2 regions of the Priestia sp. 3CA3 genome follow, and region 1 is predicted to be linked to the other one. Evidence: predicted binding sites of a transcription regulator. Region 1 holds the regulator's gene; the other holds the start of a gene.
What was found. The regulator Rex, encoded in region 1, represses fermentation and respiration genes when NADH is low (regulators of the CRP and FNR family bind a similar motif). The targets are predictions, from matches to a motif close to TTGTGAAATATTTCACAA.

Region 1 (5,704 bases):
TCTTAATAATCTATTTTTTACGTATGATAAGTTTGTGGTTAAAATTAGCCGATTACAGCTAAAATATCGCTTTCGCGTAAAATTAAGTATTCAGTACCTTCGTATTTTACTTCAGTACCCGCATATTTTGAGAAGATGATACGATCGCCCGCAGCTACTTCTAAAGCTACACGCTCACCGCTTTCTAATACTCGGCCTGTACCTACAGCAACAATTTTACCCTCTTGTGGCTTTTCTTTTGCACTGTCCGGTAACACGATACCGCTTGCTGTTTTTTCCTCAGATTTTACAAGTTCAATCACTACGCGATCACCTAATGGCTTTAACAAGTGAAACAACCTCCTCAAATAATATGTTTGCATTTTTATTAGCACTCAACCTCAACGAGTGCTAACACAATTATTATATTAAAACAAAGTGGGTTTTTTTTGCAAGTATTAAACAAAAAAAATTTAAAATTTACGACAACTACATATAATAGTCTTAGATTTCGACGATTTTGAGAAATAAAGCATTCTTTTCTCTGTTCAATAATATGTATGTTACAATACGAGCAAGAAGAAATTACTAACTTTACAGTACTTCTTCGACATATATACATAAAAACCTTTTAAAGGAGTATAGAAGATTGGAAAAACGTTATTGGTATGTTATCCTCACCTACATCCTTATGCAGTTTTCAGGAGTTGTTGGTATACCGCTGTTAAAATTAACAGGAATGTTTGATGACTATCCAGTTCGAACAGCGAATGTCATGCTTTTGACTTATTGGACTATCATTAGCTTTATCCTTGGTTTACTTATTGTCTTACTGCTGCTGCGCCGTGACATGTCCATGCGTATAGAACATGCTGGAAAAACGATTGCTGTTGTCTGGTCAGTCCTTGGGGTGTTTCTCGCTATGGCTGGTCAAGCTGTAGCAGGTATGATTGAGCACGCTCTTGGCATTACCCAAGTATCTGAAAACACACAAAATATTGTTAATCTTGTTAAAGCAACGCCGTTCCTTATTGTCGTTACGTCTGTTATTGGACCAATACTAGAAGAGATTATTTTCCGAAAGATTATTTTTGGTTCTCTTCACAAACGATACAATTTCTTTATCTCTGCATTTATTAGTTCCCTTATTTTCGCTGCGGTACACTGGGATTTTAAACATTTACTTGTGTATACAGCTATGGGATTTGTATTTGCATTCCTTTATGCAAGGACGAGACTAATTGTTGTACCTATTATTGCTCATGTTTTGATGAATACAATCGTTATTTTATCTCAAACTATTTTTGCAGATAAAATTATAGAAATGCAAAAACAAGCAGAACAAATGCAGTTCATTTTTGGAGGCATGTTTTTATGAAGAATATCCCTTTAACACGAGGGTTTATTTATATTATTATGGGGATTTTATTCACCTACTTGGCAATTCAAAATGCCCAGGAAACCGTCTGGAATTTCCCCACAATCTTATTTGCACTCGTAGCCGCATTCGATTTCAGGTTTGCGGTTCGCATCTTTATCTTGCACTACAAAATTAAAAAATTGCAGCAGCAATATAAAAATCAAGATGATTCATCCAAATAAAAAAACCACTGTTTCAGTGGTTTTTTTTACATACTAACATCTTCTCTTTCTTGCTCTGCCCTTGCCTTTAACACTTTGCGATACGAAATGCGGGAAATAATGATGCTGATTTCATACAAAATTAAGAGCGGCACTGTCACCATCATGTGCGAGAGCAATTCCGGTGGTGTAATAAGTGCGGCAATAACTAGCAGTACGAAATAGGCATATTTTCGAATTTGAGATAAAAACATAGGCGTTATAATTCCTAAACGCGTCAAAAACATAACGACGACAGGAAGCTGAAACAACAAGCCAAAAGGCAGTGTGAGCTGCATTAAAAAAGAAAAGTATTCATTAATGCCAATCACTTGGTTTACATTCAGCTCATCAGAAACGCGCGTCATAAAATCAACGACAAATGGAAACAACACAAAATAAGAAAAAGAGACACCGCCGATAAAGAGAAAAATGGAAACAGGAATATATCCAAGCGTTACCTTACGCTCTTTTTCATATAAACCAGGACTAATAAATGCCCAAAGTTGATACAGTGCAACAGGAGCTGCAAGTACACAGCCGATAATAACAGCAAATTGCATATAAATCTTAACTGGATCTGTTAACCGAAATGCATTCATCGTTAAATTCTTTGCCTCATCAGCATGCTGTAAATAGACAATAACCTTATCCGCTATAAAAAAGCCGCCAATTGTGGCAATCACAAAGAAAAATAAAACAATTAAAATGCGTTTTCGCAGCTCTCCTATATGATCATATATTGACATTTCTTGTTCGGTCATACTATGATCACCCTTTTACTCTTTGTCATCTACTTGACGCTGTTTATCTTTTTCACGATCTTCTGATGCACCACTAGCGGCATGCTTAAACTCTCTAAGCGTTTGGCCCACTGATCTTCCTAGCTCCGGTAACCGTTTCGGTCCAAAAATAAGCAGTGCTACAATCGCAATAATAATCCAACTGCCTGCTCCAATCCCCATATTCCCACTCTCCTTATTAATTTAGACTTAAGGAAATCGTAACACAGTCCGCCTTATTCAACAGGATAATTTTTCAAAAAGTAGACGAGCGACTGTAATTCTACAGCAAGATCAATATGATGGAGTCGAATCTCATCCGGTACGTTTAAGCGTGCAGGAGTAAAGTTTAAAATTCCTTTAATTCCGCAACTCACTAAACGATCAGTAATTTGCTGAGCAACAGTGGCAGGAACGGTTAAAATCGCTACTGAGATGTCATCACTCATATAATCTTCCAATTGGTCAAGATGATAGACCGGCACGTCGCCTACTTTCGTACCTACTTTATCTTCTATCACATCAAAAGCGCACTCAATTTTGGTGTTATTATTTTTAATAAAATTATAATTTAAAAAGGCCGTTCCTAGATTCCCTACGCCAATCAGTGCTACTTTCGTTACTTCATCTTGGTCTAACGTTTTACGGAAAAATGTAAGTAAATAATTCACATTGTAGCCGTATCCCTTTTTTCCTAATGCACCAAAGTAAGAAAAGTCCCGACGAATAGTAGCAGAATCCACTTTCACTGCCTCACTTAACTCCGCTGACGACACACGCTGTTTACCAGAAGCATGCAAATTTTTCAAAAAACGATAATAAAGCGGCAATCGTTTAGCCGTTGCTTGTGGTATTTTTAATTGTTCAGTGTTCACGTTGTACCCCCTCAGTTCATGTATGTCATTACTAACATTTTCAAGTCATATTGCATTACCTTTCACAAAGCATCAACCGCTTTGAGGTAGCGCTTCCAATTCTCTCTCTTTTCTCTTGTTTTATATATACTCCGCTTCACACCTCGACGGCTTTTGTCTATTCAGCACTCCTTAAAGTCGGTATGTAGAACGAAGCAATTAGCCCTTCAAAGGATCGGTTTGTTAGTCATGACGGATTTTTTTACATCCATCATAGATAAGTTCAGAGATGCACTTATCTCTTATTTTAACATAGTATCCTGTATAAAATGTGCAGGTAAAATCATTTTATTTCATGAATCAAAACATTCGCTTCATCATTTGTCCTTGTCCCTCTACAAATTACAAACGCTTGTAGGAAGAACTTGTAGTTAAAAATATGTTAAAATACACTATGGATATACTACTAGAGGTGAAAAAATGATTATTCTACAATTGAACGGTATTACAAAATACTATGGGGCAGAACCCATTTTATCGAATATAAAGTTAGAAGTACAATCAAAAGACCGCATTGCCCTAGTGGGACGAAACGGTGCTGGTAAATCAACTTTATTAAAAATTATTGCTGAGCAGCTTTCCTATGACAGCGGAGAAATTATTAAACCTAAGGGTGTTTCCATTGATTATATGGGACAAGATACAGTTCTTGAGTCAACACTCTCCATATGGGAAGAAATGATGACTGTCTTTGCTCCATTAAAGAAGATGGAAAAAGAATTACGTACGCTTGAAACGAAGATGGGTGATCCAGACATTTTTAATGATTCAGTTCAATACGAAAAATTAACCAAAGAGTATGATCAGCTTCAAGTAACGTTTAAAGATTTAGGCGGCTATCAATATGAAGCGGATACACGATCTATTCTTCACGGTTTCCGTTTTTCAAACTTTGACTACAGCACCCCTATTTCCTCCTTAAGCGGTGGACAAAAAACGCGCCTGGCTCTTGCAAAACTGCTTTTAACAAAGCCTGATTTGCTTATTCTGGATGAGCCTACCAACCACTTAGATATTGAAACTTTAGCATGGCTGGAACAGTTTCTGCAAGGGTATGAAGGAGCTATTTTAATCGTTTCACATGATCGTTACTTCCTTGATAAAGTCGTAAATCAAGTGTATGAAGTCGTACAAAAAACAACGGTGAAGTACACGGGCAACTACTCTAAATACCTTGTACAAAAAGCAGAGCGATATGAAAAAGAGTTGCGTCAGTACGAAAAGCAGCAAGATGAAGTCGCAAAGCTGAATGATTTTATTCAGCGAAACATCGCCCGCGCATCGACTACAAAACGTGCGCAAAGCAGACGTAAACAGCTCGATCGAATGGAGTTAATAAATCGACCTAACGAAGGCGAAAAATCAGCTAGTTTTTCGTTTGAAATTGAACGTCAAAGCGGAAATGAAGTCTTAAATCTGGAAGATGTGTCTATCGGATATGATGAACACAACTATGTCGTCCAAGAGGCAAACCTTCGCATTAAAAAAGGGGAAAGCCTTGCGTTGGTTGGTCCTAATGGCGTGGGGAAATCAACTTTATTAAAAGGCATTGTGGATAAACTCAGCTGCAAGACTGGAACCATTTCCTTTGGCTCAAATGTAATGGTTGGTTATTACGACCAAGAGCAAGCCAATTTAACGTCTAATAAAACCGTTTTAAATGAACTTTGGGATGACTACCCAGCCAAACCTGAAAAAGAAATCCGTACAGCGCTTGGAAATTTTCTGTTTTCAGGTGATGATGTACTGAAAATCGTTTCCACGCTCAGCGGTGGTGAAAAAGCACGTTTGGCTCTTGCGAAGCTTATGCTTCAAAAAGCTAACTTCTTAATTTTGGATGAACCTACTAACCATCTTGATTTAGATAGCAAACAAGTACTCGAGAATGCGTTAATTGATTACCCAGGGACTCTATTATTTGTTTCACATGACCGTTATTTTATTAATCGTATTGCCAATAAAATAGCAGAGCTATCTCCTGAAGGAGTAGAAGAATTTCTTGGAGATTATGACTATTATGTAGAAAAGAAAGCAGAAATAGAGGAAATCAAAGAATTAGAAAATATAAAAGCAAACGAAGAACGTACGGTAAAAGTAGATAAACAGTCCTATAAACAAGATAAAGAACAAAAGAAATTGATGAGACAGCGAACGCGCCGCATTGAAGAAATTGAAACTGAAGTAAACAAATTAGAAGCCGCCCAAGCAGCGAATGAAGAACTTCTTTGTGACCCTGAAATTTATCAAAATCACGAAGAAGTATCAAGATTAAACGGTGAAAATGAAAAAATTTCTTCACAGTTATCCACATTAATGGAAGAGTGGGAAGAATTACAGCTGCTTCTAGAAGAGTAGCCTATATTTTTGCGTATCTATTCATCCTATTTACTTGTTCATGCGCTTAAGAGC
Region 2 (5,704 bases), on a different contig from region 1:
AACAAGCTCCGACTCCTGTCAAACCGAATATCGCCATCCATACCCAGTGGAACGTTAAGCCAAAACCAGCAATGAACCAAAAAACTGACATAATAAACGGGATACCTGAATTCTTTGGCATATGAATTGGAGAAAAAGCCGCTGCTTCCTTCGCTTTTTTCTTTTTTCTTTCTTCTTTTATCGTCCACCACGCATCTTGCCCGGTTACTGTTGGAATCACTGCAAAATTGTAGTGCGGCGGAGGTGAAGGAATGGACCATTCTAATGTGCGGCCATTCCAAGGATCTCCTGTTACATCTCGTTCTCCGTACTTAATGCCATGAAGAATCTGCCATGCTTGAAAGATAAACCCTATGCCCATAAAGAAGGCTCCCACTGTAGAGATAACGTTCAGCGGTCCCCATCCCATGTCAAAATCGTACGTATAAATACGGCGCGTCATTCCCATAAACCCTAGTGCATATTGAGGCATGAAGCATACATAAATACCAATATTCCACGTCCAAAATGCCCATTTGCCAAGACGGTCATTTAACTTAAAGCCAAACATTTTTGGCCACCAATAGTACAAACCTGCAAAAAAGCCGAATACAACGCCTCCGATTAACACTTGGTGAAAGTGTGCAACTAAAAAGTAGCTATTATGATACTGATAGTCTGCGGGAGCTGCTGAAAGCATAACACCCGTTGCTCCTCCCACAACAAAGCACGGGATAAAAGCAATTGTCCATAACATTGGCTGGGTCATTTGAATACGACCGCGGAACATTGTAAATAACCAGTTGAACACTTTAACACCCGTTGGAATTCCGATAGCCATCGTCGTAATAGCAAAAAACACATTTACATTAGCGCCTGCACCCATCGTAAAGAAATGATGCACCCATGTGAAATACGATAGAACGCTAATAATCATCATTGAAAAAACCATAGATTTATAGCCAAATATCTTCTTTTGAGAAAACGTTGCAACGATTTCAGAAAAAATGCCGAATGCCGGAAGCACAACGATATACACTTCAGGATGTCCCCACATCCAAATTAAGTTAATGTACATCATCGGATTTCCACCGCCGGTCATGGTAAACAAGTGTCCGTCAAAGAAGCGGTCGATAAACAATAAAGCAAGCGTTACGGTTAATACAGGAAACGCGAAAATGATAATAATACAGCTTGCTAGAACAGACCACGTGAATAGCGGCATATGCATAAGTTTCATGCCAGGCGCACGCATTTTTAAAATGGTCATAATAAAATTAATTCCAGAAGCCAAGCTGCCAATACCTGATATTTGAATGCCCCAAATATAAAAATCTTGACCTGGTCCAGGACTGAACTGCATGCCAGAAAGCGGCGGATAACTCAACCACCCTGCATCTGGCGATCCTCCGATTACAAACGACAAATTGAAAAGCATGGCGCCAAAGAAAAATAGCCAAAAGCTTACCGCGTTTAAAAAAGGATAGGCGACATCTCTTGCTCCAATTTGAAGAGGTACAACAATATTAAAGAAAGCAAACATAAGCGGCATTGCCATAAATAGAATCATAATGGTTCCGTGCGTAGTAAAAATTTCGTTGTAATGATTAGAATCTAGAAAATGCCACTGAGGAAATGCTAGCTGCATACGCATCAATAATGCATCTACTCCGCCTCGAAACAGCATTAACAATGAAGAAAGCATATACATGATTCCAATTTTTTTATGATCCACCGTTGTGAGCCACTCACGCCATAGCCACTTCCACTTTTTAAGATACGTAAGAACAAAAATAATACCGGCTAGTGTTAACAATACGGCGACATCGGCTCCGTAAATCATTGGCTCCCCTGTCACAAAAAAATGAGATGAAAAATCTTTTAATTTGTCTAACAACTTAGTTTCCTCCTTCCTGGTGCTCGTGCTGTGTATGTGCTTGTTCATCAGAAGCCACATTCATTGTCTTCATGTCTTCATTTTTCATATGGTGATGCTGACTATAATATTGACCACCGTTTTTAATGACAGTTTCTTGGAATAAACCTTTAGGAATGGTAGAATACGATTTCTCTAAAGAAAGACCTTGTTTTGCAAGACTGTTATAATCAGCTTTTGTTAAAGCTGGTGCTGTTTCTTTTACTTGCCTTACCCACTGATTAAATTCTTTTGTCGATGTAGATTTAACTTTAAAGTTCATATGAGCGAACCCTTCACCCGTAAAATTAGCACCTGAACCAAAATATTCTCCCTTGTGATTAGCTTGTAGCCAAAGCCCCATGGCCATTCCCGGCATTGTATATAATTGTCCTCCTAGCTGGGGTACCCAAAAGGAATTCATAGGTGCATCTGACGTTAGCACGAATTGAACGGGCACATTCTTTGGAATTTCGACATAGTTGACTGTCGCAATATCTTGATCCGGATATTGGAATAACCATTTCCAATCAAGAGACGTTACTTCAATCGTTAGCGGCTTTACATCTTTTTTCGGCGGATCTACTAATTCATAAGTCGTCTTGGCCGTAGCGAAACCTAAAATGCCAATAATAATAATGGGGATGCCCCACCAAATAAATTCAAGACGCTTGCTATCGTCCCAATCTGGTCGATACGGAGCCTTGTTTCCAGGCTTATCACGGTAGCGTAAAACGATATACACAAGCAGACCTAAAACAGGAATAACGACAATTGCGCATAAAATTATGGAAAAAATAATTAACTGGTATTCTTTTTGAGCTACCGCCCCCTGTGGATTTAAAATCAAATAACGACTATCACAGCCTGCTAAAAAAATTGTGATGAATACGGAGAGAATGATTAACTTGACAATATGCATTGATTTTTGCTTTCTCACCTCAGCTCAGGCTCCCTTCCTTTAAATCTCTGTACATAATAATGGTATATAAACGTTCATATTAGAGATGCATCTCAACAGATCAAAAGGCTAAAAACCTCCTAACATATTGAAGTTTGTCATGACATATTGCTTACTCCTAAAAAATTATCATGTTGTATGTTTAAAAGGTGTGATATTTCTCACACTTGAAGCAATTTTTATTTAGTTTAAATGGCTTTACCATAATTTCGTCACATATTTGGTTAAATGTGGTGTGAAATATCTTTCTCCTAGCGCGTAGATTCTGATAAAAGTAAAAAAGCTCTTCCAGTTCTTATTAACTGGAAGAGCTTTTTGGGAGTAATGAAGTATGGAGCTTTATTTCTTACTAGTTTGTTTGCTTTACTTGCTGAAACATCCAATCAATCATTTTTTGTTAAGAGAGTCACGACTTCCTTATATTCCTCTAGCTCTTTGGTCTGTGCGAGAGTATTGATTTTCTCTAGCGATAAAAGAGAGCTCTGAATGATAAACGTGCGAGGCTCATTATCATTTTGCAGTAATTCACGTTAACGAACTATCAGCTATTGCCTTCTCTTCCTTAATACATCTTCTATAAAATAATGATAGAAATAATTAATAAGAGCAGTGGCAATCGAGATCACAAAAAGTTGAAAACGCGTCATGTTGACCATTTTGTATACCTTTAATTTTTCTGCCAAACTGGTCAAGGGATAAGCAAATAGATAGTCAAATAGGATGTTAATTAACAAATATTTTTTGAAATTCCCATAGGTCAGCTTGAATACCCAAAAATTAGCTATAAAAAACGGTCCAAATATAAAAGAAACGTCGCTTGAAAGTTTAGGGAAAAGAGGTTTCCTCACTTTCCACCATGTAAAGCTTTTAGATAACTCACTGATAAAAGCAATAACTAATGAACTAAATGTCAAAACAGGTAGGTATCTTTTAAAGACAAATTTATCAACTTTTATTATAGACAGCCAAGGCAATAAAAGTACTGCCAAAAGCGTTAACTTTCCTTTCATTATGTACCCAACTCCTGCCGTTACGAAAATGTAAGCTAAACCATATTCTCTTTAGTTTGTGTAATAGGCTCTTTTTTATGTGTTTATTACACTGCGTTCGTTCTTTTATTCGTCTTTTATTACAAGATTTTTTGCTTTCAGGAAATTATTGATTCTCATATTCTGCATGTGCATGGAGAATATACGGAGGTGAATGTTTAATTAAAAGGAGGAATTAAAAATGACTACAGTACGTGAAGTTATGACTAAAGATGTGAAAGCTTGTGCACCGCACGACCCAGTAACAGCTGCAGCAAAATTAATGCGTGATATTAATTGTGGCTCTGTGCCAGTGTGTCAAGAAAATCGAGTAATGGGAATGATCACAGACCGTGATATCGTGTTAAACTGCGTGGCGGATGGAAAAGATTGCAACACTGTGCATTGCCATGATTGTATGACTAAAGATGTGATTACTTGTTCTCCAGATACGGATATTCATGAATGTGCACGTATGATGGCCGATCATCAAATTCGCCGCATTATTGTAGTGGAGAATAATAATATGGTTGGAATCTGTGCAATCGGCGACCTTGCGACAGTGAACGTATATGTTGATGAAGCTGGTGCAGCATTAAGCGAAATTTCTAATCAAGTTCATTAAAACTTTTTAGCATATAAATCCTTAATGTTTGTACAAAATAACCCTGTCTGCAAGGAGGTGCTAATATGCCAAATTTAAACGATAACAAATTTAAAAAGATTCAGTCTGAGAGTCAAAAGCAAGGAAAGTCTCAAGAAGAATATGCGGCTGAGCTTGACGCTAATCGTGCAAAAAGCCAAAAGAAAAAATAAGAATAAAAAAGGATTACAATCGGCAGAGGCTCGTTTGCAATCCTTTTTTTAGTGAAATCCTAATCTGTTTCTTTCTTTCTTTTCTCTTCTTCCTCTTCCACTAATGTGCGGCGCAAAATTTTTCCTACCGTGGACTTAGGCAGCTTATTTCTAAACTCAATCAAGCGAGGGACCTTGTACTTAGCTAACCTTAAATTGCACCATTCTTCTAATTCCTGTTCTGTAGCAGATGCATCAGTTTTTAAAACAATCGCAGCTTTAACGGTTTCCCCTCGATAAAAATCTGGTACTCCAAACACACATACTTCTTTTACAGCTGGATGCTGATAAATAATATCTTCTATCTCCACTGGATAAACGTTATATCCACTAGCAATAATCATATCTTTTTTTCTTCCTACAATATAGAAATAACCGTCTTCATCCATAGTAGCAATATCTCCTGTATATAGCCAGTCATGTCGTATTACCGCTTCTGTTTCATTCTCTTTCCTCCAGTAACCTTTCATTACTTGGGGGCCTTTAATAATTAACTCTCCCGCTTCACCAGGCATCAATTCTGTAATGCCTTTTTCAATATCTACAATTTTAGCATCTGTATTTGGGTAGGGAAGACCAATACTTCCTTGTTTTCTTTTTCCTACAACTGGATTTCTATGAGTGGTCGGTGACGTTTCCGTCATACCATACCCTTCGAAAATGGGTAGATTAAACTTTTGGTCAAATCTTTGAAGGATCTCTATAGGGAGAGACGCTGAACCACTACTGCAATATTTAAAGCATGATAAATCCTCAGCTGTTAAATCTGGATGGTTAAGTAGCGCTACATACATAGTTGGTACACCTGGAAAAATGGTTGGTCGGTGCTTTCGAATTAAATTTATGACTTCATTTATCTCAAACCTTTCTACAGCAATGTACGTTGAAGCAGAAAAGATAGAACAATTCATACGAGCCATGCCATATACATGAAATAACGGCGCTAAACCTAGCATTCGTTCAGGT

Region 2: a site for Rex is predicted at 3,005-3,022, ahead of AC1VNJ_RS18200 (cytochrome c oxidase subunit II). Genes of this name have one in related genera too.

Annotation. Positions count from the first base shown of each region.
Region 1 covers NZ_JBXENJ010000025.1:3,422-9,125, reverse strand. Annotated here, with positions in the region: gene groES (co-chaperone GroES) at 45-329, opposite strand; gene AC1VNJ_RS26300 (CPBP family intramembrane glutamic endopeptidase) at 629-1,357, shown strand; gene AC1VNJ_RS26295 (YdiK family protein) at 1,354-1,581, shown strand; gene tatC (twin-arginine translocase subunit TatC) at 1,608-2,363, opposite strand; gene tatA (twin-arginine translocase TatA/TatE family subunit) at 2,379-2,564, opposite strand; gene AC1VNJ_RS26280 (redox-sensing transcriptional repressor Rex) at 2,618-3,256, opposite strand; gene AC1VNJ_RS26275 (ABC-F family ATP-binding cassette domain-containing protein) at 3,716-5,650, shown strand.
Region 2 covers NZ_JBXENJ010000006.1:350,741-356,444, forward strand. Annotated here, with positions in the region: gene AC1VNJ_RS18195 (cbb3-type cytochrome c oxidase subunit I) at 1-1,876, opposite strand, end outside; gene AC1VNJ_RS18200 (cytochrome c oxidase subunit II) at 1,878-2,816, opposite strand; gene AC1VNJ_RS18205 (hypothetical protein) at 3,401-3,865, opposite strand; gene AC1VNJ_RS18210 (CBS domain-containing protein) at 4,086-4,508, shown strand; gene AC1VNJ_RS18215 (hypothetical protein) at 4,574-4,699, shown strand; gene AC1VNJ_RS18220 (long-chain-fatty-acid--CoA ligase) at 4,759-5,704, opposite strand, start outside.